Regions from separate parts of the Roseibium sp. LAB1 genome, predicted to be linked through region 3. Evidence: predicted binding sites of a transcription regulator. Region 3 holds the regulator's gene; each other region holds the start of a gene.
The links. Region 3 encodes PhoB, which activates phosphate uptake and scavenging genes when phosphate is short. Its sites were predicted from a motif close to TGTCATNNANCTGTCAT; they were not measured.
Positions count from the first base shown of each region.

Region 1: the regulator PhoB is predicted to act here: its motif matches at 3,316-3,332, upstream of phnC (phosphonate ABC transporter ATP-binding protein).
Region 2: the regulator PhoB is predicted to act here: its motif matches at 1,810-1,826, upstream of ACYQ54_RS22735 (glycerophosphodiester phosphodiesterase family protein).
Region 4: the regulator PhoB is predicted to act here: its motif matches at 3,451-3,467, upstream of ACYQ54_RS02370 (alpha-D-ribose 1-methylphosphonate 5-triphosphate diphosphatase).

Region 1 is NZ_BAAGIB010000001.1:487,654-493,394, forward strand. It holds gene ngg (N-acetylglutaminylglutamine synthetase) at 1-1,178, shown strand, start outside; gene ACYQ54_RS02330 (osmoprotectant NAGGN system M42 family peptidase) at 1,175-2,347, shown strand; gene ACYQ54_RS02335 (hypothetical protein) at 2,392-2,721, opposite strand; gene ACYQ54_RS02340 (hypothetical protein) at 2,852-3,097, opposite strand; gene phnC (phosphonate ABC transporter ATP-binding protein) at 3,395-4,216, shown strand; gene phnD (phosphonate ABC transporter substrate-binding protein) at 4,306-5,217, shown strand; gene phnE (phosphonate ABC transporter, permease protein PhnE) at 5,397-5,741, shown strand, end outside.
Region 2 is NZ_BAAGIB010000004.1:290,542-296,282, forward strand. It holds gene ACYQ54_RS22730 (FecR domain-containing protein) at 1-726, opposite strand, end outside; gene ACYQ54_RS22735 (glycerophosphodiester phosphodiesterase family protein) at 1,076-1,795, opposite strand; gene ACYQ54_RS22740 (YceI family protein) at 2,220-2,804, shown strand; gene ACYQ54_RS22745 (cytochrome b) at 2,857-3,441, shown strand; gene ACYQ54_RS22750 (YceI family protein) at 3,465-4,022, shown strand; gene ACYQ54_RS22755 (fumarate hydratase) at 4,173-5,741, shown strand, end outside.
Region 3 is NZ_BAAGIB010000002.1:814,893-820,633, reverse strand. It holds gene pstA (phosphate ABC transporter permease PstA) at 1-1,252, shown strand, start outside; gene pstB (phosphate ABC transporter ATP-binding protein PstB) at 1,264-2,061, shown strand; gene phoU (phosphate signaling complex protein PhoU) at 2,093-2,788, shown strand; gene phoB (phosphate regulon transcriptional regulator PhoB) at 2,869-3,570, shown strand; gene ACYQ54_RS13675 (GcrA family cell cycle regulator) at 3,812-4,348, opposite strand; gene ACYQ54_RS13670 (acetylornithine transaminase) at 4,789-5,741, shown strand, end outside.
Region 4 is NZ_BAAGIB010000001.1:494,761-500,501, reverse strand. It holds gene ACYQ54_RS02390 (bifunctional diguanylate cyclase/phosphodiesterase) at 1-1,185, opposite strand, end outside; gene radC (RadC family protein) at 1,358-2,071, opposite strand; gene map (type I methionyl aminopeptidase) at 2,139-2,969, opposite strand; tRNA gene ACYQ54_RS02375 (tRNA-Leu) at 3,190-3,275, shown strand; gene ACYQ54_RS02370 (alpha-D-ribose 1-methylphosphonate 5-triphosphate diphosphatase) at 3,639-4,814, shown strand; gene ACYQ54_RS02365 (GIY-YIG nuclease family protein) at 5,158-5,427, shown strand; gene phnE (phosphonate ABC transporter, permease protein PhnE) at 5,678-5,741, opposite strand, start outside.

The DNA.
Region 1 (5,741 bases), on a different contig from region 3:
CGCGGTTTCCGGGGATTGGCGAAGCCCTGGTCCGGCGGATGGCGGAAGTGTTCAAGGGCAAGGGCACTCCGCACATGGACCTATCGGTCCTGCACGACAACGAACTCGCAATTGGCCTTTACGACAAACTCGGTTTCGAACGGGTTCCCTATTTCACCATCAAGCGCAAGAACACCATCAACGAAGCGCTCTTTGCCGGCCCCGCCGTTGAAGACAAGCTCAACCCCTATGCCACGATTGTCGTGAACGAAGCACGGCGGCGCGGCATCCAGGCGGAGATCATCGACGCGGAAGGTGGTTTCTTCCGCCTGTCCTATGGCGGCCGCTCGGTTGCCTGCCGGGAATCCTTGAGCGAATTCACCAGCGCGGTTGCCATGTCCATTTGCGACGACAAGGCAACCACTCGCCGGATCGTCGAACGGGCCGGTGTCAGCGTGCCTGACCAGATCCTGGCTGGATCCGCCGACGAGATCGCCGCGTTTCTGGACCTTCACGGCTCGGTCGTGGTCAAGCCTGCGCGCGGCGAACAGGGCAAGGGTATCGCCATCGGTCTGACAACCACTGAAGACGTGATGACCGCCGTCGATGTTGCCCGAACCTATTCCAACGACGTGCTGGTGGAGGAGTTTGTTACCGGTCAGGACCTGCGACTTGTGGTGATCGACTACAAGGTGGTTGCGACCGCCCTGCGCAAGCCGGCGGAAGTCACCGGCAACGGCAAGGCCACGATCGGCGAGCTGATCGAAATACAGTCCCGACGCCGGGCCGCGGCGACGGGAGGAGAATCGAAAATCGAAGTGGATGACGAGGTCCAGCGTTGCCTCAGCGCGAACGGCTTTCAGCTGGAAGATATCCTGCCGGAAGGCAAGACCCTGCCGGTCCGGCGCACCGCCAATCTTCACACCGGTGGCACCATTCACGATGTGACCGGTGAAACCCACCACGCCCTCATTGAAGCGGCGATCAAGGCGGCACGGGCCATTGAAATTCCGGTGACGGGCATTGACTTGATGGTCAAAGACCCGCGACAACCGGAGTACCGCTTTATCGAGGCGAACGAGCGGCCGGGGCTCGCCAACCACGAACCTCAGCCAACCGCAGAGCGCTTCGTGGACTTTCTGTTTCCCCTGTCGGTGCCCCAGCCCGTCAGGACGACCTTGAACCGGGCCGTAACATGACCTTGCTGAATATCGATATTTCCTATTTGAACGACAGATTGGGCGAACTGCTGAAAATCCCGAGCCCGACCGGCTATACGGACGAGATCGTTCGACATGTTTCCAAGGAACTGGAAGCGCTCGGCGTCTTTTACGAGATTACACGCCGCGGCGGCGTACGGGCCAGAGTGTCGGGCAAATCACGCCGGCCTGCCCGGGCCTTCGTCTCGCATCTCGACACGCTCGGTGCCCAGGTAAAATCCCTGAAGGACAATGGCCGGCTGGAGCTTGTGCCCATTGGACACTGGTCCGCCCGTTTCGCAGAAGGCGCCCGCACGACGATCTTTTCCGAAAGCGGTGCCTATACCGGCACCATTTTGCCGCTGAAGGCCTCTGGTCACACCTACAACAACGGTGTCGATGAACTGCCGGTCGGCTGGCCCTATGTGGAACTGCGCGTCGACGCCTATTCCAAGTCGGTAGACGACCTGAAGCGGCTCGGCATCGACATCGGAGATTTCGTCTCCATCGACCCGGCGCCTGAGTTCCTGGAAAACGGCTTCATCGTCTCACGCCACCTCGACAACAAGGCCGGGGTCGCGGTGATGCTGTCGGCGATCAAGGCGCTGGTGGAATCCGACATAGAACCGACGGTAGACGTGTTCTGGCTGTTCACGATTGCGGAAGAAACCGGCCACGGTGCTCAATCGATCCTGACACCGGACATTGCGTCGCTGGTCGCCATCGACAACGGCACCACCGCCCCGGGCCAGAACTCGGACGAATTTGGCGTCACCATAGCCATGGCTGATCAGACGGGGCCGTTCGACTATCATCTCACTCGCAAGATGGTTCAATTGTGCCGGGACAATGACATCAAGTTCCAGAAGGATGTCTTCCGTTTTTACCGCTCGGATGCGGCAACCGCCATCGAAGCGGGCGCGGATGTGCGCACGGCGCTGATCACCTTCGGCGTCGATGCAAGCCATGGCTATGAACGCATCCATATGCATGCACTGCGATCGCTTGCCGAATTGGCAACCGGCTACGCGCTTAGTCCGGTGGAAATCCAGCGCGATGCACGTGAATTTGCCGATCTTAAGGGCTTCACGCGCCAGCCGACTGCCGACGCCGATCAGACCCTCAATCCGGAAACGGATGAACCATTGCCGGAACCGGCGGGCGAATAACGCCCGCCGCCGCGTCCCGTGTCGTCAGCGGTCGAGGTCCGCGATCATGCGCAATGCCACGATCCGGGTTTCTGGCGCATCTTGTCTTCCAGGTAACTGAGCTCAAACCTGTCGAACAGCGTCACCAGCTCACCCGCGCTGCAACAGAAATGCGGGTGATCCTTGTCGTCGTCACCATCCCGGATCCACGTGTCGGCGGCACCTTCCGTCCCGATGCCTAAGTTGGCTTTGCGCTTCAACAGCATCGTCCCCTGATAGATCCCGCCAGGTTTCAGAACCCGGGCAATTTCCGGGATGGCAGTACGAACGTTCGACGGGTCGCCGTGACAGATCACGTTGAAGGCCAGGACGTGACGGCCATCGCCGCAGCCCATATCCGAAACCCTGACTTGTCCCCGCCCTTGCAGTCTTTCAATCACGCCAGCGACGCCCGGCGCCGGACACATCCAATCAGCAGGCGGGCTTCGGTCCGCGTGTTGGTCACGATATAGTCAGTCTGGTCGGTCACGACGAAGTCGACGCGTTTGGCACGCAAGGCTTCTGCGGCCGCAGTTCGACTGGTGACCGGAAAGAGCTCGAAGTGTGGTCCGTGGCATTTTCAAGGGCGTCCCTGAACGGACCCCATTCGACCTGCAGCCGCTCCAGCCCTTCCACATCGGCAACGGCCAGTTTGAAGGTATCAGCCAGGGATGAAGACAGGGAAACGGCAAGAACGGCAGCCGCAAGTGCACCGGATTTCAAAAAGCGCATGACGGGAACTCCTCAGTCAACCGAAACAAGGCCGGCAAGGCAGAGGGAGCCAACGGCATGGGCACCGCTGAACGTGACTGTAATATGTAATTTTTGCGAAATTAACATCCGCTTAGAACATAATCTCAAACAAAAATGTTCATTCATCTTATATCTGCCAAATAAATCTTGAGCTTATTTGTTTTCCGGCAAATCTTAATTGCATCATTGTCGTAAAACTTCATAAAAGTATAATCGTATAGACATCTGATCTCGGCACATGTCTGCTAGTTCGCTCTCCGTTTTTCGGAGGGACCGATGCTGGTCATTGAGCAATTATCTAAAGTCTTTGGAGACCTGACCGCGGTGGACAGTGTCTCCCTTGCCATCCCCAAGGGACAGATGGTCGGCGTGATCGGCCGGTCCGGTGCCGGCAAGTCCACGTTCCTGCGCATGATCAACCGGCTGGCCGACCCCAGCCGGGGGACGATCCTCAACGAGGGACAGAACATCACGGCCCTGAAGGGTCGCGATCTGCGGCTTTGGCGCGCGTCCTGCGCCATGATCTTTCAGCAGTTCAATCTCGTCGAGCGCATGGATGTGCTGACCAATGTCATGGTTGGCCGCATCGCCCACACAGGGTTCCTGCGCTCCATGACGCGATCCTTTACCGACGAGGACCGCGCCCGCGCTATCGAAGCCCTGGACCGGCTGGACCTTGTGCCCCAGGCGCTGCAAAGAGCGGGAACCCTTTCCGGCGGGCAGCAGCAGCGCGTCGCCATCGCCAAGGCGCTGGTGCAGAACCCGCGCATCATGCTGGCCGACGAACCGATTGCTTCACTCGATCCGGCCAATGCCAGCCGCGTGATGGACGCCTTGCGCGAAATCAACCGGACGGACGGCCTGACGGTTCTGGTCAACCTGCACACGCTCGATACCGCCCGCGCCTATTGCGACCGGATTGTCGCGATGAAGGACGGACGGGTTCAGTTCGATGGCACACCGGACGCCCTGACGAGCGAGAAGGTTCGTCAGATCTACGGCACCGACGATCTTTCCGGTGACATCAAAGAGGCAGTGACCTCCACCTCCCTTGCAACAGCTTCTTCAAGGCCGCCGATGAAGGCGGTCGGAACCTGATCCTCGCGAAACACGTGAACGCTCTCGCGATCTGGAGCGGCTTGCGCCGCACAACCTGCCGGACCAGCCGGCACCTAAGGAGACTTAAGATGAAGGCCATTTTTGCAGCAGCCGTATCCGTTGCCGTGCTTGCAGCCTCCCCGGCCCTGGCGGCAAGCTGGAAGGACCAGTACAAGACAGTCAAGTTCGGTATCCTGTCCGGTGAAAACGAAAAGGACCGGATCGCCCGTTACACGCCTTTCGAAAAGTACCTGGAGAACGAACTCGGCGTCGATGTCGAAATCTTCACCGCCGGATCCTATGACGGCGTGATCCAGGCCATGGCGGCCGACCAGATCGAATTCGCCTTCTTCGGGTCGTCTTCCTATGCCGCCGCCTACACCGAAACCAACGGCGGTGTCGTTCCGCTTGTCTCCCGCCTGCAGAAGGACGGTTCCACCGGATATTTCTCGGTCGTCGCCGTGCGTTGCGACAGCGGCTACAAGACCCTTGAGGACCTGAAGGGCAAGACACTGGCTTTTGCTGATCCGGACAGCACGTCCGGTTATGCCGTGCCTTACTTCAACCTCAGCAAACAGGGCTATGAGCCGAAAACCTATTTCGGTGCCATTCCTTTCTCCGGTGCTCACGAAACCGGTGTGCTCGGCGTCTACAACAAACAGTATGACGCTGCCGCCACTTACATCACCAACGAGGAAGACGGCATTCCTCAGCGCATGGTCACCAAGGGCATGATCGAAAAGGATTCGATCTGCACCATTTGGAAATCGCCTGAAATCACGTCCGGCCCATTGGCCGCCCGCACGAACCTGCCACAGGGCCTGATCGACGCCATGCGCACCGCCCTCATGGAGATCCCGGAAAAGGACACGCTGGCCTTCATCGAAATGACCGGTGGTGAAGACAGCACGCAGGAAGGCTGGATCGAGGTTGATCACGACCGATACCAGTGGATTGTTGATATGCGCGACTGGCTGAAGAAACAGCGTCGCGGCGGCTGAAGCTGACGTAAGCGCTGATTGACGTCACGGGCGGCAGTTTCAGAACTCGCCGCCCGTATTTCAAGGTTCCGCTTCGCGTCGCACCGCAACATGTCGCAATGCGCGGCGGTGTCTTTCCGACTTTCGTCTGCGGCGATCCATCGGCACCTTCATTCCAAGTTCAAGCAACGGCAGTGGCCATGACAGCCCTTACCCCCGCCCTAAAACAGTTCGAACGCGACTACGCCGTCGCCCGCCGGTCAGCCCTGCGGCTGAACCTGGTGACGACCCTGCTCTTTGCTCTCTGCTTCTTTGCCACGGCTTGGATCGGCGGCTTCTTCGACATGACCGACGTCACCCTTCCCGGTGGCGAGCGCGTTTCCATGTGGAAGATCTGGGCAGGCCTGCCGCGGCTGGGAGAGTATCTCCACAAGACCTTGCCGGAGCTTCACCGAGAGACACTCGGGGCGGATCTTGCCGACTGGTTCTGGCGCTGGAAGGTCTGGCTCTGGCTGCTTCTGGAAACGATCCTGATCGCCTATATG
Region 2 (5,741 bases), on a different contig from region 3:
GACACGCGTTTCAAATGCGGGCGCCCTTTTCGGTCCGGACCGAACTTCGGGCTTGGTCTTGCCGCTGACAGACAGTCCAACTCGGCGGGAAGGGCTGGTTGCCGCCGCCTGACCTGCACCAACATCGGCGCGGTCACCGGAGGCGAAGTCGTGAACACCGACGACGCCGCGGCCTACCTTGATGGACGCGGCCCTGTTACCCACGCGGACGCTGAACCGGGTGCCTTTGACAACAGCGGCCAGAAACGGGGTTTCCACCTTGAAGTGCCGATACCACCGGCGCTTAACGTCAACATCCACCTGACCACGATCCTGGTAAATTACCATCCGTTTGATCAGAACACCCTTGGGTTCAAGCGTGACGACAGAATTCGGTGAAACGACAAAAGTTTCTTCGCCCCGATTGATAACCACACGGCCACCACCGGTCTTCAGCTTCCAGCCCTTGCGGACCGTCATGCCGCGTTTGACAGCGAACGTTTCACCCGTCCGCGTTTGCACCATGACCCGCCCGCTGACCCGCTCGACAGACCAGTTCCACGGCGTAGCACCTGTTTCAACGCTTTGAGAAACGGCTTGTTGCGAAAACCAGAAGATCAGGAGAGCAGCAAGCAATAGTGATGCTGCCAGGCGGACCTGAACGTCCCGGAAGTGTCCAGCGTAGCCAGACTTTGCAGTAATACAAATGGCCTGACTGGAGCGATTTACGATCATTTTGCTGGACATAACAGCCCCCTCATGGCCCGATTTCGAACCTCGGCAAGCTATTCCGCCCCCGTTAACAAGACTTGAATTATATTTCGAAATCTTGCTGCTTCATACTTTTAGTAAAAATTGTTCTATTTTCTAACGTTTCTGAACTTTTCAAATATTAGATAAAATTTTAATATTAAAACTATTCAAGATTGTGTTTGTGAGCATTTGTGGAAACCCCTCAATCATAGATACCTGTGCTGCTGCGTCAAAACGACGGCACCTGTTTGAAAAATTTATTTTCAGACACTGCAATAAACTTGGTCTGGCGCCCGAAGGCGTCGGGCGATGTCAGGCTCTGCCCGAGATCATTTGCCTTACTTCAAGCAGGCGCCAACAGTTCCTTTTCCACCGCCTTGAAGATTTCGACCTGGTCGATGTTCATCTGCTCGACCCCGCACCGAACGGCTTTTTCGAATATCTCTCGCTCAGAGCCAGCATAGAACATTTGGGTAATCAACCCGGCCTGCTTCGCCTCGTTGATCAACTTTTCTTCAAGATCGTCTTCATGGAATTCCAGAATATGCGCACCCTGGGCGACAGCGCGTTCCACCGACCCAACATGGGCGAAGAGAACCATGCGTCTAAGGTCAGGTACCTTTGCGCGTGCTTCGGCGCGGATTGCCTGGTCGAAAGAAAAGGTCCAGGCATCGTTCAGCATGCCGCGGATAGCCAGCATATCCCGAATTTCAGCGGGATCGCCTTCCTTGATTTCAACATAAGTGCCGATACGGCCCTTACAGGTATCCAGAAATACGTCGAGCCTTGGGACACCTTCGCCCTTGAAAGCCTCCTTGAACCAGCTCCCGGCATCAAGACGGTCGATTTCATCGGACGTCATATCGGAAATACGTCCGGTACCATCGGTCGTCCGCTCAACAGTCGCGTCATGCATCACGTATAGGATGCCATCCTTCGACGGTCGCACATCCAACTCGACAACCTCTGCTCCCAGTGCAATGGCTCCTTCGAGAGAGGCGATCGTGTTTTCCGGAGCATGAAGACTGGCTCCGCGGTGGCACACAACGACGGCTTGTTTCACGTTTATGTCTCCTGTGTCTCCAGACTGTTGTCCGGAGCTTCGATGGGGCTAGCAGAACACCATTTGAAAGGGAAGTGCTGCAAACATGTGCCTGAATTTCTTGATGAAACGATGACACTGCAACTTCCATCGCAAATTCATGCACTTGCCCGTTTCAGCAACCGGTAATTGAAAGAACTCATCATTCGCCTCTGATCTGGAATTCTATCCCGATTCTCAATGGGTGCGGCATGACGGCCGGGCTACGTGTTTCACCTATTGAAATTTTATACAAGATCACGAAATCAACGAGGGACGGATCGAGCCCGTCATTGTTCAACATTTACGAACAGTCAGTCAAATTGCACCGCACAATTTTGTTCCTATGTTCCAGCCTGCAGCGTTCATGAGCGAACGCTTCTGGTAACATCTATGAGGTTTGATCATGATCCGTCTCGCAGCTTCTGCGCTTGCCCTTTCCCTCGTCGCGGGCACAGCCCTCGCCGAACCGGTTGCCTACGACTTCGACAAGTCCCACGCCAACCTGGCTTTCTCCTATAACCACCTTGGCTATTCCACGACCGAAGGCCGCTTTGGTGATTGGGAAGGCACGCTGCTGATCGACAAGGATACGCCTGCCAATTCCTCCATCGAATTCACGATCGACGTTGGCAGCCTCGACACCTTCTGGGCAGAGCGGAACGCACACTTCCTGAGCGCGGACTTCTTTGACGCCGAAAAGTTCCCGAAGGCGACCTTCAAGAGCACCAAGGTCGAAAAGACCGGTGACAACCAGCTTGAAGTGACAGGCGACCTGACCATCAAGGACATCACCAAGCCGGTGACCCTGACCGTTGACGTAACCGCACTTGGTGAGCATCCGATGGCCAAGAAAGAAGCAGCTGGCTTCGCCGTTTCCACCGTTCTGAAGCGGTCCGACTATGGAATGGACATGTATGCTCCCTATGTAGGAGACGAAGTCACCGTCACCTTCCATTCCGAAGCTCTCAAGGCTGACGCGACCAACTGATCTGACACCCGCGGAGGCCGGGTCGCCCGGCCTCCGTTTTGCAGGAGCTGCCATGCTGCGCAACACTTCAACCGGGTACGGACGGATCGCCATCGCATTTCACTGGACGATGGCCGTGCTGATCATCGGCATGCTTGGCCTCGGCCTTTACATGCACCAGCTTCCCCAGACCGACCAGGCAACCTTTGAATTGTACCAGTTGCACAAGTCGTTTGGCTTTGTCGTGCTGACCCTTGCGGTCCTGCGTCTTGCCTGGCGCCTTCTCAATCCTTCGCCGAAACTGCCCGAGAACATGCACCCGCTGGAAAAGGCTGGGGCGCATCTGGGTCATGTCGGGCTCTACGCCCTCCTGTTCGCGCTGCCCCTGACCGGCTGGTTCATGGTGTCAGCATCGCCTTGGGGCATTCCGACAATTCTGTTCAACACCTGGCCGGTTCCACATCTTCCGGTACCGGGGATGCTGGGCACCCAGGAACAGGCCGAAAGCTTCTTCAAGCTGCTGCATGAATATGGCGCTTATCTGCTGATCGCGCTGATTGTGGTTCATGTCGCCGCAGCTTTGAAACACCATTTCATCGCCCGCGACGCCACCTTGAAACGCATGATTTCAACGTCTCCGGCCAAGGCCGACAGCTGACAACACGAACTGGAAATCCGCAGATGACATTGAAGCATTTCACCTATGCCGTGGCAGTCCTGTCGGCAACCACATTCACTGCGCCGGCCTTTGCCGACACCTGGAAGGTCGATCCGGACAAGAGCAAGCTCGGTTTCGAGGTCAAACAGGGCGGGAGTACACTGACGGGTGTCTTCGCGTCCTGGGAAGCAGACATCGAATTCGACCCGGCCTCTCCCGAGACCGCAAAGATCAGCGCCGACATCAAACCGATGAGCGCCACGACCGGCAATGCGCAGTTCGATGGAACCCTGCCGGGCAAGGACTGGTTCAACGCAGGCGACTTTCCGACTGCTGAATTCAAGTCCGACTCGGTCGAACTTGTCGAAGGCAACAGCTACCGGGCTGAAGGAACGCTCTCCATCAAAGGCATTTCCCAGCCGGTCGAGATGGATTTCACGCTCGACATCGCCGGCGACACAGCAACTGCCAAGGGCACGGCAATCGTCAACCGGCTGGATTATCAGCTCGGTAGCGGCGTTGGCACCGACACTGTCGGAGACATTGTCACGGTGACCCTGGACCTCACGGCGATCCGCTGACAGCCTACCGGCATTCAGGACTTCCGGCTCCGACCATTTGATCAGGCTGCGGTACTTGGCGTCCGCAGCCTTTTTGCCGTATGAGAACAGCACTCAACGTTCCAGCGCTTCCGGATGAAAAGGGAAGCAGCCAGATCAGGAAAGCCTCCTATGAACGCTCCGCTCACACCTCCTGCCTATCAGCACAGCGCTCTTTTTCCCCAGGGAGAAGACAAGACACCGTACCGGAAACTGACTTCGGACCACGTCAAGACAGCCGAGTTCAACGGCGAAGAGGTGCTGGTCGTAGAAGCTGAAGGCCTTCGGCTGCTTGCCGAAGAGGCTTTCAAGGACATCAACCATTTCCTGCGACCCGGTCACCTGGAACAGCTGAAGAAGATCCTCGACGATCCGGAAGCTACGGAGAACGACAAATTCGTCGCATTCGATCTTCTCAAGAATGCGAACATCGCCTCGCATGGCGTTCTGCCGATGTGCCAGGACACGGGCACCGCGATCATCATGGGCAAGAAGGGTCGCAGGGTCTGGACCGACGGTTCCGACGAGGCCGCGCTCGGCGAAGGCTCCCGTGACGCCTACTTCAAGAAGAACCTGCGTTATTCTCAGCTCGCGCCGATTTCCATGTTCGAGGAAAAGAACACCAGCAACAACATGCCGGCACAGATCGAGCTCTATGCCGAAGGTGAAGATGCCTACAAGTTCCTGTTCATGGCAAAGGGCGGCGGTTCGGCAAACAAGACCTTCCTGTTCCAGGGCACGCCCTCGCTGCTGACCCACGATCGGCTGGTGGAATTCCTGAAGGAAAAGATCCTCACGCTTGGCACCGCGGCCTGCCCACCCTATCACCTTGCGATCGTTATCGGCGGCACGTCCGCGGAAATGAACCTGAAGACGGCAAAGCTGGCGTCCGCACGTTATCTCGACGGTTTGCCGACGCATGGGTCGGAACTCGGCCATGCCTTCCGCGATCTTGAACTGGAAGCCGAGATCCACAAACTGACCCAGGCAACCGGTGTCGGCGCCCAGTTCGGCGGCAAGTATTTCTGCCACGACGTGCGCGTCATCCGCCTGCCCCGCCACGGTGCCTCTCTGCCGATTGGCCTCGCCGTCTCCTGCTCTGCGGACAGGCAAGCCGTCGGCAAGATCACCAAGGACGGGATTTTCCTGGAACAGCTCGAGATGCATCCGGAAAAATACCTTCCGGAGGTAACCGACGACCATCTGTCCGACAATGTGGTCAAGATCGACCTCACACGGCCGATGCCGGAAATTCTGGGTGAACTTTCCAAACACCCGATCAAGACAAGGCTTTCCCTGTCCGGCCCGTTGATTGTTGCCCGTGACCTTGCCCATTCCAAGCTGCGTGACCGGCTGGAAAGCGGCGAGCCTCTGCCTGACTATTTCAAGAACCACCCGATCTATTACGCAGGTCCTGCCAAAACACCGGAAGGGATGCCATCGGGTTCCTTCGGTCCGACCACGGCCGGGCGCATGGACGCCTATGTCGACCAGTTCCAGGCAGCCGGTGGCTCCATGGTCATGCTGGCCAAGGGCAACCGGTCCGCGCAGGTGCGCCGCGCCTGCCAGGCCCATGGTGGTTTCTATCTCGGTTCCATCGGCGGCCCGGCCGCACGTCTGGCGCAGGATTGCATCAAGAAGGTGGAAGTGGTCGAGTTCGAGGAACTCGGCATGGAAGCTGTCTGGCGGATCGAAGTCGAA
Region 3 (5,741 bases):
CAATGCCGCGGAAGCCCGTTTCAAGCTCTATGGCATCATCGCCATCGGCATTGGCCTGTTCTTCCTCGTCGCGCTTCTGTGGGCAATCCTTTCCAACGGTCTTGGCGCCTTCAGCCAGACCTTTCTGAAGGTGGATGTCCCACTCAATCAGCAGCAGATTACCGAAGCGGAAAAATCGGTGGTCAAGACCTCCAAATACCGCGCCATCATCGACGACGCCTTTGCCAGGGAACTCGCCGGTGCCAACATCACCACGGACATGTCGGCGAAAGACCTGCAGAAGCTGTTCTCGTCAGGCGCCGCCGCGACGGTTCGTGACTACGTTCTCGCCAATCCGGACAAGATCGGTTCGACCGTCACCTTCGAGCTGATTGCCTCCTCCCGTGTCGACGGTTACCTGAAGGGCCGCGTCAAGCGGGAAGATCTTGCCGAAGACAAGAACCTGGATGCAGCACATCTGGATCTGGCAGACCAGATGCAGTCTGCCGGCATTCTGGAGAAGCGCTTCAACTGGGCCTTCATCACCGGCACCGATGCTTCTGATAGCCGTCCGGAGCAGGCCGGCATCGGGGCGTCCATGATCGGGTCACTGTTCATGATGCTGGTGGTGCTGTTCCTGTCACTGCCGATCGGCGTCGCCGCTTCCATCTATCTGGAAGAATTCGCTCCGCAGAACAAATTCACTGATCTCATCGAGGTGAACATTTCCAACCTCGCCGCGGTCCCATCCATCGTGTTCGGTATTCTTGGCCTGGCGGTGTTCATCCAGTTCATGCATCTGCCGCAGTCCGCACCGCTCGTCGGTGGTCTGGTGCTGACGCTGATGACACTGCCGACGATCATCATCTCCACGCGCGCCTCGCTGAAGGCGGTTCCGCCGAGCATCCGCGATGCGGCCCTCGGGATCGGCGCCTCCAAGATGCAGTCGATTTTCCACCACGTGCTGCCGCTGGCCATGCCGGGCATTCTGACCGGAACGATCATCGGTCTGGCGCAGGCCCTCGGGGAAACAGCTCCGCTGCTGCTGATCGGGATGGTCGGCTTCATCGCCTCGAACTTCCCCGATGGCGTGGCTGCCGGTTTCTTTTCTCCGAACTCGGCCATGCCGGCCCAGATCTACGAATGGGCGAAACGCGCCGATCCGGCATTCTATGAGCGCGCATGGGGCGGGATCATCGTGCTGCTGGTCTTCCTCATGACCATGAACATTATCGCGATCATCCTGCGCCGCAGGTTTGAGCGCCGCTGGTAAGGATTGCTCCGATGAACGAGATGCCGAATTTTGAACAGGCGAAAACCATGACCGAAAGCAAAATTTCCGCGAACAAGGTGCAGGTCTATTATGGCGATACCCACGCCATCAAGGACGTGGACATTGAAATCCAGCCGCGCTCCGTAACGGCCTTCATCGGCCCGTCCGGATGTGGCAAGTCGACCTTCCTGCGCACGCTCAATCGCATGAACGACACCATCGACATCTGCCGTGTCGAAGGCTCGATCAAGATCGATGGCGAGAATATCTACGATCCCAAGGTCGATCCGGTGCAGCTGCGCGCAAAGGTCGGCATGGTGTTCCAGAAGCCGAACCCGTTTCCGAAGTCGATCTACGACAACATCGCCTACGGTCCGCGGATCCACGGCCTGTCCCGCAGCAAGGCCGAGCTGGATGAAATCGTAGCGTCCAGCCTGCAGAAGGCCGGCCTTTGGGAAGAAGTGAAAAACCGTCTGGACGAGCCGGGCACCGGCATGTCGGGCGGACAGCAGCAGCGTCTTTGCATCGCCCGTGCGATTGCCGTGAGCCCGGAAGTGATCCTGATGGACGAACCGTGCTCGGCGCTTGACCCCATCGCGACGGCGAAGGTGGAAGAGCTGATCGACGAACTGCGTGAAAACTTCACCATCGTGATCGTGACCCACTCGATGCAGCAGGCTGCCCGTGTGTCTCAGCGTACCGCGTTCTTCCACCTTGGTGTTCTGGTGGAGGAAGGTCTGACGGAGGACATCTTTACCAACCCGAAGGACAAGCGTACGCAGGACTACATTACGGGCCGCTTTGGCTAAGCATTTTTTAGGTTTCTGAAGGGGACACAGGATGTCTGAACATACAGTCACGGCTTACGATGACGAACTGACGGCCATGGCCGGCAAGGTCGCAGAAATGGGCGGTATTGCCGAGAAAGCTTTCGCCGATGCGGTCTCTGCGCTGGTGTCGCAGGATCTGGAGCTTGCCAAGGCGACGATCAAGGGCGACGTCCGTCTGGACAGTCTTTACAACGAACTTGAAGTGAAGCTGATCGAGCTGATCGTCCGCCGCCAGCCGATGGGGCAGGACCTGCGCGAAATCACCGCTGCCACGCGCATTGCCAACGACCTGGAACGTGTCGGCGATCTTGCCAAGAACGTGGCAAAGCGGGTGATCGCCATCGACAGCGACCTGCAGAACAAGAAGCTCGCGATCGGTGTCGAACACATGACCGAGCTGGCATTGTCCCAGCTCAAGCAGGTCCTGGATGCCTACGCCCGCAAGGATGCGGAAGCCGCGCGCAGGGTTCAGGAAGCCGATGCCGAGGTCGATGCGATCTATACGTCCATCTTCCGCGAACTCCTGACCTACATGATGGAAGATCCGCGCGTCATCACCCAGTGCGTCCACCTGCTGTTCTGCGCCAAGAACATCGAGCGCATCGGCGACCACGCGACCAACATCGCCGAGAACGTCTATTACATGGTCACTGGCGAACGTCTGCCGGAAGACCGGGCAAAGGTAGACGAAACAGGCGCGGTCTGACCGCTCACGTTCGACGGATTTGCAAAAAAGTCTAAACGGCCGGCGCTCGGGCGCCGGTTGCGGTAATTGGAGCGAGATGTATGCCGAAGGTGCTCATCGTTGAAGACGAAGAACCGCTCAGCCTTCTTTTGAGATACAATTTGGAAGCGGAAGGGTACTCGGTCGAGTCCTGTGTCCGGGGTGACGAGGCGGAAATCCGCCTGCGGGAAAGCCTGCCGGATCTGTTGTTGCTCGACTGGATGCTGCCGGGCCTGTCCGGAATTGAACTGTGTCGCCGTCTCAGGGCGCGCGAGGATACCGAACGCCTGCCGGTCATCATGCTGACGGCGCGCGGCGAGGAAGCGGAGCGTATCCGTGGCCTGTCGACCGGTGCCGATGATTATGTGGTCAAGCCTTTCTCGGTGCCCGAACTGATGGCCCGTGTGCGCGCCATCCTGCGGCGGGCGAGCCCGGAAGTGGTGTCCACCATGCTGCGATCCGGGGATATCGAACTGGATCGCGAAACCCACCGGGTTCGCCGCAGCGCCAAGGAAATCCACCTGGGGCCGACCGAATTCCGCCTTCTGGAGTTCCTGATGACGTCGCCCGGCCGTGTCTTTTCCCGCGAGCAACTGCTCGATGGGGTCTGGGGCCATGACGTCTATGTGGACGAACGCACTGTCGACGTGCACGTCGGCCGGTTGCGCAAGGCTTTGAACAAGGGCAAGGCGAAGGACCCGATCCGTACCGTTCGCGGCGCCGGTTATGCTTTCAACGACCAGTTCACTTCAGCAACCGCCTGAGCACCTAATGCGGAATAAGCAATAAGGAGCCCGCTTTCGAGCGGGCTTTTTGCGCTTCAGGATGTTTGCCTTTTGGCGAGCCGACGGTGCGTTAGAGAATTGACCAAGAGCCTTGTCATCTCAGGATGAGATCCGGCATTGATGCCGCTGGAAGGGCTGTGCAACCCTCCGTGTGAAAGCCTAAACAAAAAAACCCGCCAGAACGGCGGGCTTTTCATGAGCTGGGTTTGCCTGGAGGCTATCAGCCTGCCTGGGCCATCGTCTTGCGATCGCGTCGACGGTCGGCGACCGGCTGATAGGCAATCTTGCAGTGATGGACACAATAGGGGACGCCGGCGTCGGACTGGCGGCCGCAGAAATAGAAGTCGTCGGTTGCCGGATCGCCAATCGGCCATTTGCAGGTCCGCTCGGTCAGCGTCAGGATTGTGGCCCGTTGCGAGATCGGCACCAGTTCGGCAATCGGTTCCACGCGCGGCTTGGCTTCCACCACAGGCGCCGGCGAAATGTCGGCTTTCAGGGCCGTTGCGCCAATTGACTGAGGATGAGACGTGACAGGTTTCTTCGGCGCGGCACCCGTCGCAGGCGCGGCCGAGCGCGGCCGGCGAGGCTTCGCGCTTGACGAAGTGGACTTGGCACGGCCGGACAAACCAAGACGGTGCACCTTGCCGATCACGGCGTTACGGGTGACGCCACCCAGTTCGCCTGCAATCTGGCTCGCGCTCAAGCCGTCGCCCCAAAGCTTTTTGAGAAGCTCAACCCGTTCGTTTGTCCAACTCATCGCCGCACCCTTTAGTTCGACCGACCTGCGGCCATTAACCCCGTGTTAAGCATGCACATGCACGCCTAATGCTGGCAGATCTAGTGCCTCTTGTTGATTTGCCTCACGAGATCTCGTGTCTGATTGCTGAGAGGTTACAATAACGTTAATTTGTCAGGCAACCGCCGGACCCAAACCAGTTGGGGATGAAACGACTTTTCCCCAATTATGGCGAGGTCATTGAGAATTTTACGAAATCTGCCTTCCGTGACATCTGAAATGTGTTGTGCGGCATTTCCATTGACAGCGCATGGTACCGGCAGTGTATAAGAAAGCCGCTACGTGCCGCCTCATCGGGGCGGCACGTTGCGTTTTGGCCCTTCGGCATCTTTTCAAGGTGACGGCCCGGCGTCGAGGCGACGCTGGGACAGCAAGGGCGTTTAAGGGAGACAAACGAGGTTATGTCCGCGACTGCACTATTCGGAAATTACGCAAGATCGAACCTGTCTTTCGATCATGGGGAAGGTGTCTGGCTGGTAACGACTGACGGCCGACGATTCCTCGATTGCGGTTCCGGCATCGCGGTCAACGCACTCGGTCATGCCCATCCGCATCTGGTCAAGGCATTGCAGGATCAGGCCGCCAAGCTATGGCATACGTCCAACCTGCACCAGATCCCCGATGGCGAGCGGCTGGCGCAGCGCCTGTGCGCGGCTACCTTCGCCGACAAGGTGCTGTTCGTGAATTCCGGCGCCGAGGCGATGGAAGCCGCGATCAAATGCGCGCGCCGCTATCATTATGACAATGGCAATCCCGAACGGTTCCACATCGTTACCTTCGAAGGCGCCTTCCATGGCCGGACCATCGCGACCATCGCGGCTGGCGGCCAGGCAAAATATCTTGAGGGTTTCGGTCCGAAGGCTCCCGGTTTCGACCAGGTGCCGGCTGGTGATCTGGACGCGTTGAAAGACGCCGTCGGCCCTCATACGGCGGCCATCGCCATCGAACCCGTTCAGGGCGAGGGCGGTATTCGTGAGATCCCGGCCGACTTCCTGCGCGCGCTGCGCAAGATCTGCGACGACAACGGCATTCTGCTGATCTTCGACGAGATCCAGACCGGCGTCGGACGGACCGGCAAGCTGTTCGCTCACCAGTGGGCGGGCGTTGAGCCGGACCTGATGGCGATTGCCAAGGGGATCGGCGGCGGTTTCCCGATGGGCGCATGCCTTGCAACCGAGGAAACGGCGGCAGCCCTTTCTCCCGGAACGCATGGCACCACTTTTGGCGGCAATCCGCTGGCAATGGCGGTTGGCAATGCGGTGCTGGACGTGGTGCTGGAAGACGGTTTCCTGGAAAGCGTGCGGCAGAAGGGGCTGAGTTTCAAGCAGAAGCTGGCCGGGCTCGTGGACAGCCA
Region 4 (5,741 bases), on a different contig from region 3:
GCGCGCGACGATCCCGGTTTCAGGAATGACGCGCCGCAGCCGCTGGGCGACGGCGGTGATCACCTTGTCGCCGGCGGAATGGCCAAGCGTGTCGTTGATGTCCTTGAAATGGTCGAGGTCGATATAGACGACGGCGGTGTTGGTCCCATTGGCAGCGCTTTCGTCCAGTATGTCCGTCAGCAGTGCATGGAACCGGGCACGGTTCGGCAGGCCAGACAGGGCGTCGTGGCGGGCTGCATGCACGGCCTTGGCCTCACTGCGTGCCAGACGCTTGGTCATCTGACGGGTAAAGATGGTCACTGCGATGACGACGGCGGCGATCATGAAGGCGGCTAGCGCCAGAAACGGATTGATCCGTCGTATCATCTGGGTACCGGGCTCGGTCGTCTGCCAGGCAATCAGGCCGACATCCTGTCCAAGTGGCGACCTGAGCAGATAGCGGCCGACACCCTCGCGAACGGTCTGGTTGTTGGCCAGAACAAATCCGTCAAGACGCGACATTTCCGAGATTTCCGCCAGTTTCTCCCCGCGCAAGGGCACCATGCTGACCAGTACAGCGGGCGGAAACCGTACCCGGGAGATCGACTGGATCTGCGGCATGACGGCGGCTGCACTGAAGAGATAAGGTTCACCAGCCAGAGAGATGACGCCGGTTTCGGCAATCGACCGGCGGGCATCGCTGCTTTGCGGCACGAAGCTGTAAAGACCGGACGGCGTGCGGCGGAAGGAAATGATGTAGCGGGCGCGAACCTTGGCAATTGCGGGCTTGAGTTCCTGGAACAGCTCCTGCGTCATCCACTTGTTGGTGTGGTTCTGCGCATAGACTGTCTGAACATCATAGTCGCGGTTGATCAGGATCGACTTGGTGAAGCCGTGGTTCTGGAACAACCAATGCATCAGGTTGTTGTAGATCCAGCCTTCATCGGGGTTGATCTGGTTCACCCGGTGATAGGCTTCGTCCCAGATCACGACGCCGTTCTGCTGCTTGACCATATAATTCTGGGTCAGTTGCAGGGCGCCGGCAATGAGCTTGTTCTGGGATTCAACAGCGGTTTCGTCTGACAGACGGGCAGACCAGTGCAGCAGGCCAAAGATACCGAACACGGATATCATGACGATAACAACCATCGGAATGATGATCGCGTTTGCTATCTGGCCGCCGGAGTTTTTAGACGAATTGTACATATACGAGCCCGGTTACTTTGGGCCGAGTATTGTCGATCTGGGTTAAGGAATGCCCCAAATTCTAAGTAAATTAAGGGTAAAGTCTCAGGAGGGCGGATCCGGTTTTGCAAGCAGCCTGAAAGATCTTTGCTGCGCAGGCCCGTAACCTGTGCCTATCCTTTGTTCCGGCGGGTCAGATCAGTTGCAAGCTGCGGAAGCTGACATTGGTTCGCAGACCGACGATGATGTGGTCATGAACCTCGATACCAAGCGGACCAGCGATATCAACGATTTTACTGGTCATCTGTATGTCGGCGCGGGACGGGGTCGGATCACCCGACGGGTGGTTGTGCACCAGGATCAGCGCAGTGGCTGAAAGCTCCAGGGCGCGCCGGATCACTTCACGCGGATAGACAGGTGTGTGATCGACGGTTCCCGTCTGCTGAACCTCGTCCGCGATGAGGGCATTTTTCTTGTCGAGAAACAGGACCCTGAACTGCTCGACGGGAGCAAGCCCCATGGACACCTGAAGGTAGTCCATGACTTTCTGCCAGCTGTCGAGAACCTGCCGTTTTTCCAGGCCGGCCTTGTGAAAACGGATCACGGACGCATGCACGGCCTGAAGTGCGTCAATGCTGATGTCCGAGAGACCCGGAATTTCCTTCAGCCGTTCCCTGGGCGCGGCCAGGACGGCCGGAAAGGACCCGAAGCGCTGCAACAGCGCCTTGGCGATCGGCTTGGTGTCCTGACGGGGCAGGGCGGAAAATAACAGAAATTCCAGAAGCTCATAATCGGCGAGCCCCTGCTCGCCCGATTTACGAAACCGTTCCCGCAGCCTTTGGCGGTGTCCCTTGTGGTCGCCACCGGTTGAGGCCGGTGTTTCACTGGCGGAAATCGTCTCTTTCATGAGCTCCTGCGTCAGCTGCTGTCAGATGACGGCACATCGCCAATAATCCGGGTTTCTGGCAGGATCGTCAGTCCGTTTGCAGGCCCGGCTTGTGAATGCCTTTGGGGGAGGTAGTGAAGATCTGGCAGCCTTCAGGCGTAATGCCGATGGAATGTTCGAACTGTGCGGACAGGGACCTGTCCCTTGTGACGGCGGTCCAGCCATCGCTGAGAACCTTCACGTGCGGGCGGCCCAGATTGACCATCGGTTCGATGGTAAAGATCATGCCCGGCTTCAGTTCAACGCCTTCGCCAGGACGCCCGTAATGCAGGATGTTGGGGGTATCGTGGAACAGCAGGCCAAGGCCGTGGCCGCAGAAGTCGCGCACCACCGAGCAGCGTTCCGCCTCGACAAACGTCTGGATGGCGGCGCCGATGTCGCCCGTGGTGTTGCCGGGCTTGGCCGCCTCGATACCGCGCATCAGCGATTCATAGGTCACATCGATCAGACGCTCTGCGGCACGCTTCAACTGGCCGACCGGGTACATCCGGCTCGAGTCGCCGTGCCACCCGTCCAGAATGAAGGTGACGTCGATGTTGACGATGTCGCCCTCGCGCAGAGCCTTGTCGTTGGGAATACCGTGACAGACAACGTGGTTGATCGACGTGCAGGAGGACTTGGTGTAGCCGCGATAGTTCAGCGTTGCCGGAATGGCGTTGTGATCCATGCCATACTGGTAGACGAAGTCGTCGATTTCCTGGGTTGTGGTGCCCGGTTTGACGATGTCGGCCAACTCGTCCAGACAGGCTGCAGTCAGCTGTCCTGCGCGCATCATGCCTTCAAAATCCTCAGGACCGTACAAACGTACCTGACCCGTGTTTTTCAAAGGGGCTTCCGAAGCGTCGATATAGCTGACCATGGGGTTTACCGTGTCTCACAATTATCCGGTGCCATTGTAAGCCGACACGGCCCTTTTCGGCACCAATTATCCGTTACCTGTTCACATACCGTCCAAAGCGCTCAATTTCCAGCTTCTGTTCCAGCAAAATCAGGCTGACGTGGAAACTTCCTGCTTGCCCGGTGAAAAGCTGCAGTGCCTTCTTGCGCTTTTCCGGCAGGAGAGCTAGGGGAAGGGAAAAGCGGGCGTGGTGGAATTGGTAGACACAAGGGACTTAAAATCCCTCGGCCCTAGGCTGTACGGGTTCGAGTCCCGTCGCCCGCACCATACGTTGTTGCGCTATTGGCCTTCGGCCTGCTTGAGCGCGATCCGGTTCCAGATTACGCTTCTCACCCGCTGCTCTGATCTTGACCTCTTGCCTTTCCGGCTGGTTGAGCGCAAGTTTTGTGTCCAACCCAGATTTTCCATCCCTTCGCCTGCAGCCCGCAGATTTTTTCCGGATTGTCATGGATCCGTTGAACCACTGTCACAAATTGCGCGCGAAAGAGCGTTAGATCATCGGTCGTTCAACCGGACTCAGATTTGTTTCCGGGCCCAGTTCGCTCCCGGTTCCGCGGAGCTGTCTTTCTTTGCGGTCCGCTTCCGGACCATCCTTGAATTCGCTTGCCCCGTTCGCCGGAAGGAGTTTCCATGACTTATGCCGACAATCGCGTGCCCTCCGGCAGCGCTCTGACTGTTCTGAAAAACGCCCGGCTCGTGCTCGCGGATGAAGTCGTCAGCGGTCACATTGCCTTTTCCGATAAAGGGATCGTCTCGGTTGATCAGGGCAACGGGCCGCAGACCGGGTTCGATCTCGACGGTGATTACCTGCTGCCGGGGCTGGTCGACATTCACACCGACCATTTCGAAAAACATGTCTTTCCGCGCGCTCATGTGCGCTGGGATCCGCTGCGGGCGGCGATGGCTCATGATGCCCAGATCATCGGCAGCGGCATCACCACCGTATTCGACAGCCTGTGCGTTGGCGCGACGATCAAGAACCCTGAGCGCCGCGAAATCCTGGCTCCGATGATCGACGCCCTGGAAACGCTTCAGGCTGGGGGCATGCTGAAATCGGAACATCTGGTGCACCTGCGCTGCGAGATCACCGATGGCGAGACGCCTCGCCTGACCGAGGAAAACATCGGCAAGGACATCGTGCGCATGGTGTCGGTGATGGAACATCTGCCGGGCCGGCGCCAGAGCAAGGACGTTGAAGCCTATATCCACCGGCGCATGGCCGACACGGGCGAAACGCGCGCCGTTGCCGAGCGGGAAACGCAGGCGCTCCTGAATTTTTCAGACGAGATCAGCTCGAAGGTTCGTCCGGCGGTGGTCGCGCTGGCACATGCGCACAAACTGCCGCTGCTCAGTCACGACGATACGGAACTTGAGCATATCGACGAGGCACTTGGGGAAGGCATCAGCGTTTCGGAATTTCCCTGCACACTGGAGGCAGCCCGCAAGGCCAAGCGCCATGCCATGCATGTCGTTGGCGGTGCGCCCAACGTCATTCGCGGCGGGTCCCAGTCAGGCAATATCGCCGTCAGCGATCTGCTCGCCGAAGACCTGGTCGACATTCTGGCGTCGGACTACGTCCCGCGCTCACTGCTCGACTGCGCCTTCCTCGTCGGGCTGGGAGAGGCGTTTCAAGCCGACCTGCCGGCAGCTATCCGGATGGTCTCGAAAACCCCGGCCGAAGTTGCAGGGTTGTCGGACAGAGGCGAGATCGCACAGGGCAAACGCGCCGACCTGCTTCATGTCGGCGTCCTCAACGGACATCCCTTCATCAAGCAGGCCTGGCGGAACGGGCAGCGGGTGCTTTGATCGTTCAACGCTGCTGCGCGTTTCTTGCATGTTTTCGAGACTGATTGCGTGGTGAGGTCTCGGCATGGATGCCATGGTCGAGCCATGGCATGACGGATGGGGTGAGGTGTCGAATGTCCTCATCCAAGGCCTGTTTTCTGATCAGCTAAGGCGGATTCGGATATGTTGACTTTCCTGTCGACATAGATCGCGAAATGAGGCCGCAGAACGGATGCTGCTCACAGGCATGGGCATGACGGTAGGTTGAAGTGTTTTGTTCTAAAAAACTCCCGTCGTCATTGCAGGGCTTGACCCTGCAATCCATGCTGCTTCCTATCCGTATGTGAGGCGGTTTTGGGTTTACATGCTTGCCAGTCGCAAGAACGGGACGCTCTATACAGGCGTAACCAACGACTTGGCACGGCGTATTCATGAGCATGAAACGGGACAAGGATCGAAGTTTGCCGCCCGCTATGGTGTCGTTCGGCTCGTCTGGTATGAGGAACACCCCACCGCTCCGCAAGCAATTGCCCGCGAAAAGGCTATTAAGTCGTGGCCGCGCAAATGGAAGATTGATCTGATACAGCAGGAAAATCAGGATTGGTTCGATCTCAAGCGGTTCCTGAATTCCTGATGACTTTTCGACAGACGCCGATTTGACGAGAAGTCTTGGCCTGGATTGCAGGGTCAAGCCCTGCAATGACGGACTAGGAGTTCCACAGGTCTAATATTCCTAGTCCGCCGTCATGCCATGGCATCCATGCCAATGCCGGTACCCACGAGCTGACGCTGTTCGTCTTATGAGAAGTTTGCCGCGCACTAACACAAAGTTGCGTAGTGGCAATGCCGATCATGGATAATCTCGGCGCTCCCCCAAGTGAAAATCACGTCCGCCCTGGTTCCACGCCAATGATCCGCCGCCGCAGGAAGCCGGAGAAACCGTCGATC